2 regions of the Niveispirillum sp. GW835-FHT14G11 genome follow, and region 1 is predicted to be linked to the other one. Evidence: riboswitches for the same ligand, from Rfam matches in the RefSeq annotation. Region 1 holds a riboswitch; the other holds the start of a gene.
What was found. Region 1 has a riboswitch for cobalamin ahead of AC1Q7F_RS20965 (HupE/UreJ family protein). Riboswitches for the same ligand answer to the same signal wherever they lie in the genome.
Positions count from the first base shown of each region.

Region 2: it holds a riboswitch for cobalamin, as region 1 does, so the genes downstream of both, AC1Q7F_RS13300 (TonB-dependent receptor plug domain-containing protein) here and AC1Q7F_RS20965 (HupE/UreJ family protein) in region 1, are expected to answer to the same signal.

Region 1 is NZ_JBXAFZ010000011.1:259,624-265,956, forward strand. It holds gene cobW (cobalamin biosynthesis protein CobW) at 1-223, shown strand, start outside; gene cobN (cobaltochelatase subunit CobN) at 227-3,892, shown strand; gene AC1Q7F_RS20960 (DUF1636 family protein) at 3,880-4,257, opposite strand; cobalamin riboswitch at 4,315-4,534, shown strand; gene AC1Q7F_RS20965 (HupE/UreJ family protein) at 4,570-5,175, shown strand; gene AC1Q7F_RS20970 (glycoside hydrolase family 2 TIM barrel-domain containing protein) at 5,348-6,333, shown strand, end outside.
Region 2 is NZ_JBXAFZ010000006.1:213,242-219,574, reverse strand. It holds gene AC1Q7F_RS13310 (FecCD family ABC transporter permease) at 1-218, opposite strand, end outside; gene AC1Q7F_RS13305 (ABC transporter substrate-binding protein) at 385-1,224, opposite strand; gene AC1Q7F_RS13300 (TonB-dependent receptor plug domain-containing protein) at 1,224-3,074, opposite strand; cobalamin riboswitch at 3,303-3,486, opposite strand; gene AC1Q7F_RS13295 (methyl-accepting chemotaxis protein) at 3,707-5,785, shown strand; gene AC1Q7F_RS13290 (FAD-binding oxidoreductase) at 5,912-6,333, opposite strand, start outside.

The DNA of each region.
Region 1 (6,333 bases):
GCGGCTGAGCGCTGTGGCCGATCGCTTTGGTATCCTGCGCCTAAAGGGTTTTGTCGAGGTGCCCGGCAAGCCCATGCGCCTGCTGGTCCAGGGCGTGGGCGGCCGGGTGCAGGCCGGCTTCGACCGGCTGTGGCGTCCGGGGGAGGAGAAGCGGTCGCGGCTGGTGGTGATCGCCGAGCATGGCATCGACCAGGGGGCGGTGGCAGCGGCCCTGGCCGGCTGAGCCATGCACCTGCTGCCGACCCGTGAGGTCGATCTGGCGGCACCGCCGGCGGCCGAGGATCTGGAACAGAGCCCGGCCACCCTGGTGCTGCTGTCCTTTTCCAGCAGCGATCTGGCCCTGGCCGCCGCCGCGTGGCGGCGGGAGCGCCACCGGCTGCCCGACCTGCGGCTGGCCAGCCTGTCGCGGCTGGGCCATCCACTGTCGGTCGATCTCTATCTGGAAAAGGTAGTGACCGGGTCGAAGCTTGTGATCCTGCGGCTGAATGGCGGGGCGGGATACTGGCGCTATGGCCTGGAACGGCTGGCCCAGACCTGCCGCCGGCAAGGGGTCATGCTGGCGGCCCTGCCGGGGGAGGATGCGGCCGATGCAGCGCTGGACGCGGCCGGTACCGTGGCGCTGTCGGCCGCGCGTCAGCTCTGGTCTTATTTCCGCGAGGGCGGCATCGACAATGCCGCCCATATGCTGGCCTTTGCCGCCAGCCTGACGGGGCATGACGCCGAGTGGCGGCCGGCGGCGCCACTGCCCCGCTTCGGCCGCTACATGGGATGGTCGGGGGCGGTGGCAGCGGAGGCGCCGCCCGTGGCGCTGGTCTTCTACCGCTCCCACCTGCAGGCCGGCGATGTGGAGCCCATGCATGCCATGGCCGATGCGCTGGCCGCGCGCGGTTTGGCGCCGCACCTGTTCCATGCGACCAGCCTGAAGGATGCGGCGGCGGGCTCTTGGCTGGCCGGCGAACTGGCGCGGTTGCGGCCGGTCGTCGTGTTGAACGCCACCGGATTTTCCGCCATCGCAACCGGCGCCGATGCCTCCCCCCTGGATGCAGCCGATGTGCCCGTTCTGCAGATGGTCCTGTCCATCGGGACCCAGGCCGCATGGCGGGCGGGGGTGGCCGGGTTGGGGCCGGCGGACATGGCGATGAATATCGTGCTGCCGGAGATGGACGGGCGTTGCCCTGGCCCGGCCGTCGCCTTCAAGGCCGAGGCATTGTACGATCCCGATCTTCAATATGCACCGGTGGTCAGCCGGCCGCTGCCCGACCGGATCGATGCTCTGGCCGACCGGGCAGCGGCGTGGGCCCGGTTGGCCCGCACGCCGCGGGCGGCACGGCGGCTGGCGCTTGTCTTGTCCAACTATCCGGGACGGGGTGGTGTGGGCTATGCGGTGGGGCTGGATACGCCAGCCAGCGTGCACGCCATCCTGGCGGCGCTGGGGGAAGCGGGATACGACGCAACACAAGCGCCGGACGGGATGATGGCGATGCTGGCCGGCCCGCTGCCAGACGGGGCCGCGCTGTCGCTGGATGATTATCGCGCCTTGGCGGGCAATGGTGCGCGCGACCGGATCAGCGGTGAACGGGGCGGGGAGGATCGGGACCCGTTATTCGTTGGGGACGAATTCCGGTTCCCTGTCATCCGCTGCGGCAAGGTGCTGGTGGCGGTACAGCCCTCGCGTGGGCATGGGCCCCTGTCCAGCAGCCAGCATCACGCACCCGATACCCCGCCCAGCCATGGCTATCTGGCGTTTCATCTGTGGCTGCGTCACCGCATCGGCATCCATGCCATGGTGCAGGTGGGGGCGCATGGCACGCTGGAATGGCTGCCGGGCAAGGCGGTGGCGCTGTCGGCCGATTGCTGGCCGGAGGTGGCACTGGGGCCGGTGCCCTGTCTCTACCCGTTCGTGCTGAATAATCCGGGTGAGGGCGTGCAGGCCCGCCGCCGCCTGGGTGCGGTGCTGGTCGGTCATCTGCCGCCACCGCCGATGCCGGCCGGGCTGCATGGCGATCTGGCGGCCCTGGAACAGGCGCTGGACGAGTTCGCCCAGGCCGCCAGCCTGGCCCCGCGCCGCCTGCCGCCCTTGCGCGACCGCATCCTGGAACTGGCCTGGGCAACAGGTCTGGCGGCCGATCTGGGCTTCACACCCGATGCCGATCCCGATGCCATGCTGACCCGCCTGGATGCACATCTCTGCGATATCAAGGATATGCAGATCGGTGACGGGCTGCATGTGTTCGGCCGGCGGCAGGAGGCCAAGGGCGAGGCGCGGTTGCTGGCGGCAATTGCCCGATTTACGCGCGGGCGGGGGGAGGGGGCCGATGCCGCCCTGCCACCGGCTCTGGCGTTGGACATCCACTTGACCGACGATGTCGGGGCATTGATGTCGGTCCCGCCGGAGACAGTTTGGACTGGGTCGATCCCAGCAGCGTTGGGCGCCTGGGTGGAGGGTGTGCCCCCGACCTGCGGCCGGGTACGGGCGGCATTGGACAGGCTGGCGGCAGCATTGCTGGACGGCACTGTCCCACCATATCCCGGCTGGAGCCGTGTGCCTGGCATCCTGGCCGGGCTGCGCGAACGGATCGCACCGCGCATCGCCGCCAGTGCCGGGGCGGAGATCGCGGCGCTGCTGGCGGGATTGGATGGGCGCTTCGTGCGGCCGGGGCCGGGCGGGTCGCCGTCGCGCGGCCGGGCCGACACACTGCCCAGCGGGCGCAACCTGTTCGCGTTGGACCCGCGCGCCGTGCCCACGCCGACGGCCTGGGCCCTGGGCTGGAAGGCGGCGGATGCGGTCCTGACCCGGCATCTGCAGGATCAGGGCGACTGGCCGACGCGGCTGGTTGTGGATTGCTGGGGCAGTCCGACGCTGCGCACGGGCGGGGAGGAACTGGCGCTGGCCCTGGCATTGCTCGGCGTGCGGCCCTGCTGGGAGGGGGCGTCGGGCCGGGTGACGGGGATGGAGGTGCTGCCGGCGGGCGTGCTGGGCCGCCCGCGGGTGGATGTCACCCTGCGCATTTCCGGCCTGTTTCGGGACATGTTCCCTCAGCAATTGGCCCTGTTCGACCGCGCGGTGGCGGCCGTGGCGGCGCTGGCGGAGGGTCCGGACGTCAATCCGCTGGCCCTGCATGTGCGGCGGGAGGCGTTCGACCTAATGGCGTCCGGCCTGCCCGGCCCGATCGCGGAGCGTCATGCGGCGGCCCGCATCTTCGGGGCTGCCCCTGGCGCCTATGACGGGGCCGTCGGCGCGCTGATCGCCAGCGGCGACTGGCTTGACCGGTCGCAACTGGGCGCGGCCTATCTCGACGGTTCCTGTCATGCGTATGCACAGGGGCTGGACGGCGTGCCGCTGCCCCTGCAATGGCGACGGCGGGTCCAGGACAGCGACGCCCTGGTCCATGCCCAGGATCATCGCGATACCGATATCCTGAACAATGACGGCATGGTCGGGTTCGAGGGCGGGTTCGCGGCGGCGGCGGCCAGCCTGGGCGTCGAGCCTGCGCTCTATCACCTTGATAGTTCGGACTCCGAAATTATAACGGTGCGCACCCTGGCGGAGGAGACGGCGCGAACTTTGCGCGGGCGGGTGGTCAATCCGCGCTGGATCGCCGCCATGATGCGCCATGGCTATGCCGGGGCGGCGGAGATGGCAGTGGCCGTGGACAGTGCCTTCGCGCTGGCGGCTTTGGCTGGGGCCGCGCGGTCCCACCAGTTCGATCTGTTGTTCGACGCCTATGTGGCCGATGGGGCCGTGGCGGATTTCCTGCGGGCAGAGAACCCGGCGGCGGCCGGACACATTGCCATGCGGCTGGAGGAGGCGATGCGTCGTGGCTTCTGGCACTCGCGCCGCAACAGCACCGGTGCGGAGTTGGCGAGGCTGATGGTGGGTTACGACGGCTGAAGCGGTGGCAGGCGGGCAATCAGCCCCTTCTTCAGCGCCGGTGGTCTTGTGGCCCAGGGCAGCAGCCCGTCCCCCGATGCGGCCAGCAGGCGGGCAGCGGCCAACAGGTCGGCCGGCCCGGTGACGGGATCGACCTCCCCGAACAGGTACTGCCACCGACCAGGACATTGCAGGGCAGCCGAGGGGCCGTGATTGCAGTTGCCCAGGCAATCCACCACCTGCACCGCCACATCGGCGGGCTCTATCGCGCCCATGCCAACGGCAAGAACGGCGCCCGGGCGCGGGTCGGTTGCCAGATCGGGGTTGGTCCCCCGGCAGGACCGGCAGACGGAAACCGTGGGACGGGGGATGTTCGGGTCTGTCATAGGGCGGCAATAGACCGATGGCAGTCCTGCTTGTCAACCATGCGGGGGCGGGTCCATAGTGCCGCCGCTTCCAACGGTTGCCGGTTTCAACACCGGCATGAAAAGGGAACGCGGAACGGGACGGACCCCATCCAACCCTCTAGCCGCGGCTGCCCCCGCAACTGTGAGCGGCGAGCGTTCGATCCATCATGCCACTGGTCCCGTTCGGGATCGGGAAGGCGGATTGGGCGCGTGGTCAGCCGCAAGCCAGGAGACCTGCCGGTGGAACCATAGCCATGACCGTCCTCGGAGGGAGGACGCAAAGGAGGAAGTATGTCGCTTCTGTTCCGCCGCGCCACGGCCTGCGGCGCCGCATTGCTCACCACCAGTCCGGCCTTCGGGCACCATATGATGGATGGCGAACTGCCCGCCACCTTCACCCAAGGGCTGCTGTCCGGCCTTGGCCACCCGGTCATCGGGCCGGACCATCTGGCCTTCATCCTGGCGGCCGGGTTGGCGGTTGCCGTTGCCCGTCTGCCACTGATGCTGCCGGTGCTATTCGTGGCGCTGTCCTGCCTGGGCGTGGGCGTGCATGTTGCCGGCATGAACCTGCCGGCGGCAGAGATCGTCGTGGCTTTGTCTGTGCTGGTTGCCGGTGGCGCGATCGCCAGCGGCCGGACTCTGCCGGTGGCGGCCTGGGCCGGGCTGTTCGCCCTTGCCGGCCTGTTCCACGGTTATGCCTATGGTGAATCGATCTTCGGGGCCGAAGCGACGCCGGTCGCCGCCTATTTGCTGGGGCTGGCGGTGATCCAGTCGGTTATCGCCGTTGGGACAGCGTTGCTGCTGCGCCACCGCGCCTGGATCGCCGGCGCGCTGCCACGCTTGCTGGGCGGGGTTGTGGCGTTGGTTGGGTTGGCGGCACTGGCCGGTCAGGTCTGACCGGCGGGTCTGTGCCGCGCGGCTGCCGGACCCGAGCGGCACAGACCCTTCACAACCGCGACCACCGCGCCGGCCCTCACCACCTGCGGTTCGCCAATCATTTTTGTTGCCAAAAATTATCATACTAATCATACCCAGGTAACGATCTCAGATAATAAATTGGGGGGAGACGATGTCGCGTTCCGCTGTCCTGTCTGGTCTGGCCCTGGCCGTCGGTTTCGCCAGCAGCACCTTTGCGGCGCCGGAGCCCAAAGTGGCGACCGTGCAGGTCGATCCCTCCCGCCCCGATTGGGAGAACCCGGCCGTCAATGAACGCGGCCGCCTGCCGGCCAGCGCCACGATGTTCCCGTTCGAAACGCGCGAAGCCGCTTTGGCGGGCGACCGGGCGGCATCGACGCGGCATTTGTCGCTGGACGGGCTGTGGAAGTTCCATTTCTCCCCTTCCGCCCTGGCGCTGCCCACCGGGTTCGAGAAGCCGGATTATGATGTTTCCACCTGGAAGGACATCAAGGTGCCGGCCATGTGGCAGGCAGAGGGATACGACCATGCCCGCTATAACAACGTCATCTACCCGTTTCCACCCAACCGGCCGCTGATCCCGCATGAGATGAATACGGTCGGCTCCTACCGCCGAGATTTCGATCTGCCGGCCGGCTGGGACGGGCAGGATGTCATCCTGCATATCGGTGCCGCCGGTGCTGCCTATGATGTCTGGGTCAACGGGCAGAAGGTGGGCTATGCGGAGGACAGTAAGCTTCCCAGCGAATTCGACATCACCCGCTTCCTGAAGCCCGGCCGCAACATGGTGGCGATGCAGGTCTTTCGCTGGTCCGACGGCTCCTATCTGGAGGATCAGGATTTCTGGCGCGTGTCGGGGATCGAGCGCTCGGTCCGGCTGGTCGCGGTACCCAAGACCCGCATCCGTGACCTGTTCGTGCGCGCCGGTCTGGACAAGGACTATCGCGACGGAACCCTGTCCGTCGATGTCGCCGTCACCCCGTCGCAGCAGGCGGCCACCGCTCGCCTGACCCTGCTGGGCGACGGCCGGGAAGTGCTGGTGAAACAGGTGAAGATCGGGGCCGGCAACAAGGAAAGATTGGTCACCCTGACCGCTACCGTGCCGGGGGTGAAACCATGGACGGCGGAAACGCCGAACCT
Region 2 (6,333 bases), on a different contig from region 1:
ACCAGCGCCCCCAGCAATGCCCGCGGCAGCCTTATTTCCCGCGCGATCAGGGCGGCGGGGCTGGCCTGGTCGGAGAACAGGCCCGACAGCAGATCCCCGGCCGGCACGTCCGCCGGGCCGACCAGGAAGGACGCGACCAGCAGGATGGGGAACAGGATCAGGAGGACCGGGAGGATGGGGAAGGTCGATGTGGACACCGGCTGCGTGACGGCAGTCATGTGGCACCTCCCATATCCGCACTCTCTTCGCCTCCCCGGCGAAGGCCGGGGCCCAGGGGCCGCAAGCCCGACCCGTCGGCAGCGTGGATCGGGGCATGCGGGAATGTTTGACCCTTTGGCCCCTGGGCCCCGGCCTTCGCCGGGGAGGCGATAGTGATGGCGACGTTCATTCCTGATCCCCCAACGCTTCCCCCGCCACCTTCTCCAGCAACGCCACCCCCTCGATCGAGGCTGGCGTGGCGCACAGCCAATAGGCGATGGGAAAGCCCGCCACCGCCATCCCGCCCCGCGTCCGTGTCAGGGCCGGGTGGTCCAGCACCGATTGCCCGATGCCCGGCCGGTCGGGGCGCAGGCTGTCCACCACCAGCAGGTCGGGCGGGTTCAGCAGCAGCGTTTCCACCGCCACCCTTCCATTGGGCCGGCCCGTCATCCGCCCACCGATATTCTCCAGCCCGGCGGCATTCATCATGTCATTGACGATGCCGCGCGTGCCCGGCACCTCACTCCCCGGCCGGTAGAGTGCCGCCGTGGGCCGTGGGCCCGGTCCGGGGCCGGCCAGGCGGGCCCGCAGATCGTCGGCAAGGCGCTGGCCCTCGGCATCCCTGCCCAGGGCCTTGGCCACCTGTTCGATCTGCGCCGGGATCTCGTCCAGCCGCTGCGCCGATTTCAGCTTCAGCACCGGCACGCCCAGCCGTTCCAGCATGCCCACCGTCTGGGCCCTGGCGTATCCACCGGCCACCACCAGATCGGGCTTCAGCATCAGCACGGCTTCCGCCGTCCCGTCATGCGTCACCATCCCGGCGGCCTGCGCGGCATAGGGCGACAGATGGTCGTCCCCCGCCAGCCGCGTCAGCCCGGCGATCTGGCTCGGCACGCCCAGCGCCAGCAGGAACTGGTCAGCGCAAAGCGACAGCGAAACCACACGCCCAGCGGGATGTGGGTTCGGCGCCGCCCCTACCGGGGTGGCCGTCAGGGCTGCCAGAAGCAGGGCGACGCCGATCCGCATCAGAACGTCACCGTCACGCCGCCATAGGCCGACCGGCCCGGCGCGCGATAGGTGCGAACCTCCTGGTAATCCTCATCGAACAGGTTCTCCACCCGGCCGAACAGGCTGACATTGTCCAGCACCGCCCAGCGGGCCGTGAAGTCCACGACGGTGTAATCATCCAGGATGGGCGCGGTGGCGGACGCCGTGTCGCGCTGCTTGCCGGCATAGCGCAGGGCGGCCCCCAGATCGATGCCCTGGGCGACGGTCCAGTCCACCGACGCGTTGATCGTGTCCTGCGGCCGGCGCGGCAGGTCGCGGCCCGTACGGCGGTCCTTGGCTTCCAGATAGGTATAGTTGGCCTGGATCAGCACGCTTTCCACCGGCTGCGCCTGGAAGGTCAGTTCCACACCCTTGGTCCGCGCCTTGGCGACATTGATATAGCCGTTGGAAAACGCGATCATGTTGTCATAAACATTGCGGAACAGGCTGGCGCCGAAGCTGACACGCCCATCCAGCAACGGCTGCTCGAACCCGGCATCCACGCCTTTGCCCTCTTCGGCCTTCAGGCTGGCATTGCCATAGAACGGGTCGTACAGCTGATACAGCGTCGGCGCCTTGTTGGCAGTGCCATAGCTGGCGCGCAGGATGGTGCCCGTGGTCGGCACCTCATACGCACCGGTGGCGCGCCAGGTGCCTTCCGTCCCGAACTGCTCATGATCATCGACGCGCCCGCCCAGGGTGACGGTCAGGTCATCGGTCAGGGCCGCCTGATACTGGGCAAAGGCCGACTTGGTGGTGACCTTGTCATCCAGGCCGGTGGTGGTGGTGGTGCCCACCGTGTTGGTGGTCTTGGCATCCTCCTCATCCACCGACAGGCCGATGGTGGCCACATCCTTGTCGCGCAGATGCAGATTGCCCTGATAATCCAGCGCCTTGCGCCGGCTGTCGAAGGTGGAGAAGCGATAGAAGCCCGTGGGTTCGTCGAAATCGCGGTCGGTGCCGGCATAGGATGCCGCCAGGCTGTTCTCGAACTTGCCATCCAGCAGTGACAGGCTGGCCGCACCGCGGACCTGCCACGTCTCCTTCTCCTGGTCCGACGGGCCATCGCCGCCGAACGGATCGAATTCGGTGTCCAGCCAGGACCAGCCGGCATTCAGGTCGAAGCGCAGTATCTCGCTGGCCTGGAAACCGACCCGGCCGCTGACGGAGCGGGCATCGGTGCCATCCTTCTCGTCGCCCACGAAGGTGCGGGAAAAACCGTCGGTGGACAGGTTGGCGGCCGACAGGGCGTAATCAGCCTGTTCGGTGCCGCCAGTCAGCGAGGCCTGCTGGCGGAAGGTGCCATAGGAACCGCCCTCGATCGTGCCGCGGATCCGGGTCTCGCCTTCGCCGCGCCGGGTGATGACATTGATCACGCCGGCCATGGCGTCATTGCCGTAAAGCGCGCTTTGCGGACCCTTCAGCACCTCAATCTTCTCGATATCGCCGGTCATCAGGCTGTTGAAGTCGAATTCGTTGTTGGCACCCGACGCGTCGTTCACTTCCACGCCGTCGATCAGCACCTTGACCATGCCGCTTTCCGACCCGCGCAGGCGGACGGTGGAGGTGCTGCCCAGCCCGCCATTGCGGGAGATGGACACGCCCGGCAGGCGCTTCAGCAGATCGATGGCCTGCACCTGCTGCCGGCGCTCGATCTCGGCGGCGTCGATGACATTGACCGTGCTGCCCACGCGGGCCTGCGCGGTCGGCACCTTGTTGGCGGTGACGATGATTTCGGCGACCTGGGTCGGGTCGGCCCATGCCGGCATGGCGGTCAGAATGGCGGCGGCACCCAGCAGGGTGGCGCGCAAATGGGTAATGTGGCTCACTTCTAAGGCTCCGATCCGTTCTTTTCTGACGAATCCGGAGGGATGTGCGTGCGGTCGGCATCGACAGCGCTCCGCCATGGCGGAACCTCTGCCTTCACACCGATATGCTGGACCTGATGATGGCCGCCACGGGCCCCTTTCCAAACAAACGTTCCACCCGCGCACTCCTTCGGAAGCGCCGGCGCGAAACGGTAAACCGTCCCATCGGGGCACCCCGCCCAATGGCCGCGCGACGCATTGCCGACGGCAGGTCTCCTGGCTCACGGGTCACAGCATCAGCCCGGCCTTCCCAGTTTCCCAGTGGCCATGTCGGGCTTCGCTCGCCGCTTACAGTTGCGGGGGCAGCTGCGGAATTTAACCGCATTCCCTTTTCACCCCCGTTGCCGGGGGAACCATCGATGCACGGGTCTTACCGCGCCCGCGAAGGGGGCGCAAGGAAACCCTTGGAGCCGCCCCGGCATGTCACCCCCGTCCATGTGGCATGGGGACAACAATGCGCCGCCTCGGGCGAAAATCGGCACCACCGTCAAAAAGCTTGAACAAAGCGCCGCTATTCTCACCCTGCGGTGGGAAAGGATCCGGCAAGCACGCGGGCGCAGCCATTCCCCCGAAGCCCCCAAGGGAAAATGCCCATGATCCGGTCGCTCCGTTCCTCCCTGAAGACACGTCTCGTCCTGTCCGGCGTCGGGCTTTGCCTGGGTCTGGGCATCGCGCTGACCATCGGTGCCGCCGTCCAGTCGCAGCGTACCACCGGCGGGCAGGTACGACAGGCCCTGGCGGAGGCGACGACGGGCTTCACCCTGATCGCGTCCGATCTGGTGGAAAACGCCATCGACAATGTCCGCATTGTCAACGCTCAGGCCGAAGGCGGGCTGCGGACAGGGGGTTTCACGCGGCAACTGCTGGCGGGCCAGACCACCGCTGCCGTGGCCGCCAACCCCGACATTGTCGGCGTAACCGTGGCGTTCGAGCCCGGTGGTTTCGACGGGGACGACACGGCCGGCAAGGGTCTGGAGGGTGCTGATGCATCGGGCCGCTTCGTGCCCTATTTCTTCCGCAAGTCCGACGGGACGGTAGGGGTTGAACCGCTGGTGATGACCCTGGAGGCCGGGATCAAGGAATGGTACCTGGACCCGCTGGCCGCCAACCGTACCATGCTGACCGCTCCCTATATCTATCCGGTGGAAGGCAAGGATGTGCTGATGGTCACCGTCAGCACACCGATCCGGCGTGACGGCAAGCCCGTGGGCATCACCACCACCGACATGGCCCTGACCGCCCTGCAGAAGCAGTTCGCCGCCTTCCGCCCGCTGGAACAGGGCGATGTGCGCCTGCTGGCCCAGAACGGCCACTGGGTGGTGCATCCGACGGCCGAGCAGTTGAACAAGCCAATGGAAAAGGGCCCCCTGGCCGATCTGGTGGCCCAGGCCCAGCAGGAAGACCATGCCATCCAGGCCAGCATCCGGCTGGAGGGGGAGGAACGGCTGGTCACCGCCGTGCCCTTGCGCTTCAAGGACGTTCAGGAACGCTGGGTGCTGGTCACCACGGTTCCGACCCGCGTGATCGACGCGGCCCTGACCCGGTCCGTCACCACCCTGTCCATCATCGCCATCGTGATGGTCGCGCTGGCTGCCGGCCTGTTCGTGCTGATGGGCAACAGCCTGGCCCGGCCCATCCTGGCCCTGACCGACGCCATGGCCCGCGTGCGGCGCGGCGACCTGACATCCGCCATCCCCGGCACCGACCGGGTGGATGAGATCGGGCATATGGCGGAAGCCGTGGTCGAATTCCGCGACGGGCTGGCGCAGGCCGAGCGTCTGCGCATGGAGGCGGATCGCAAGGATGCCGAGGCTGATGCCAAGCTGAAGGCCGACCGTCTGGCCCTGGCCGACCGGTTCGAGCGCGAGGTGGGGGCCCTGCTGCGCGGCGTCTCCGACAGTGCGGAACAGATGGTGGGGGTGGCACAGCTGATGTCCACCGACTGCGCCGATACACAACAGAGCACGGCCCTGGGGGCATCGGCGGTGACGGAGGCGGCCAGCAATGTACAGACCGTGGCGTCGGCCGCCGAACAGCTGCGCGCCTCGATCGCGGAGATCGGGAACCAGGTGCAGATGTCGGCCACCGTGGCGTCGCGCGCCGAGGAGGAGGCGGGCAATGCCACCGGCACGGTGGATGCCCTGACGCAGAATGCCGAGCGCATCGGCGCCGTCGTGCAGTTGATCAGCGACATTGCCAGTCAGACCAACCTGCTGGCCCTGAATGCGACGATCGAGGCGGCGCGGGCGGGAGAGGCCGGCAAGGGCTTCGCCGTGGTGGCGTCGGAGGTGAAGAACCTGGCCACCCAAACCGCCAAGGCGACGGAGGAGATTGCCGAACTGGTGGGCTCCATCCGCACCTCATCGGCCGAAGCCGCCAAGGCCATGGTCGGCATCGTCACCACCATCCGCACCATCAGCGAGACGACGACGGCCATCGCCGGGGCGGTGGAGGAACAGACCGCCGCTACGCAGGAGATCGCCCGCAACGTGAACGAGGCTGCTCTTGGCACGGACGACGCCTCGCGCGCCATCCAGGGCATCGCCGACAAGGTGCTGGCCGTGACCGAGGCCGCGGTGACGGCCCTGGACAATGCCGCCAGGGTCCGCGACAGCGCCGGCGCCGCCGACCGGGAGATTGGCGGCTTCGTGGCCCAGATGCGCGCGGGTTGACGTCATTCCAATACCAACCTGTGGCGAGCTTGGCTCGCCACAGGTTGGTTGGCGCGTTGAGCGCCCGCGCACTCGTGTGCGCGCAGCCAAGCCGCCGGAGGCGGCGCCCGGCGACTGAGGGAGCGCTTAGATCGGCCGGATACCCTGCCCGTAATTGAAGAAACTGGCCGGATCGACCTGCTTCTTCACTTCCCGCAGGCGGGCATAGTTCGCGCCATAATAGGCGGTCGCCCAATCGTCCAGCGTCGGGTCGGGGAAATTCTGATAGGCGCCGACGGCCGAACAGCTCTTGTTGGCCAGGGCGTAGAAATCCTTCTGCCAGGCCAGGTTCTCGTCGATCAGCCCCTGCGGGTCCGACGGCTGCCACCAGTTCATTTCGACCGAGAACAGCCAGTCATAGCCGCGATGGACATAGGCGGTGGCGTCGGCCTGCACATTATTGATGGCCCCGCCCGCCTGGAAGAACTTGAAGGCCACGGGCATGGAGGTGCCGGGCTGGGCCCGGGCCGCTTCGAACATGGCATCCACCGCCTCCCGCGTGATGGCGG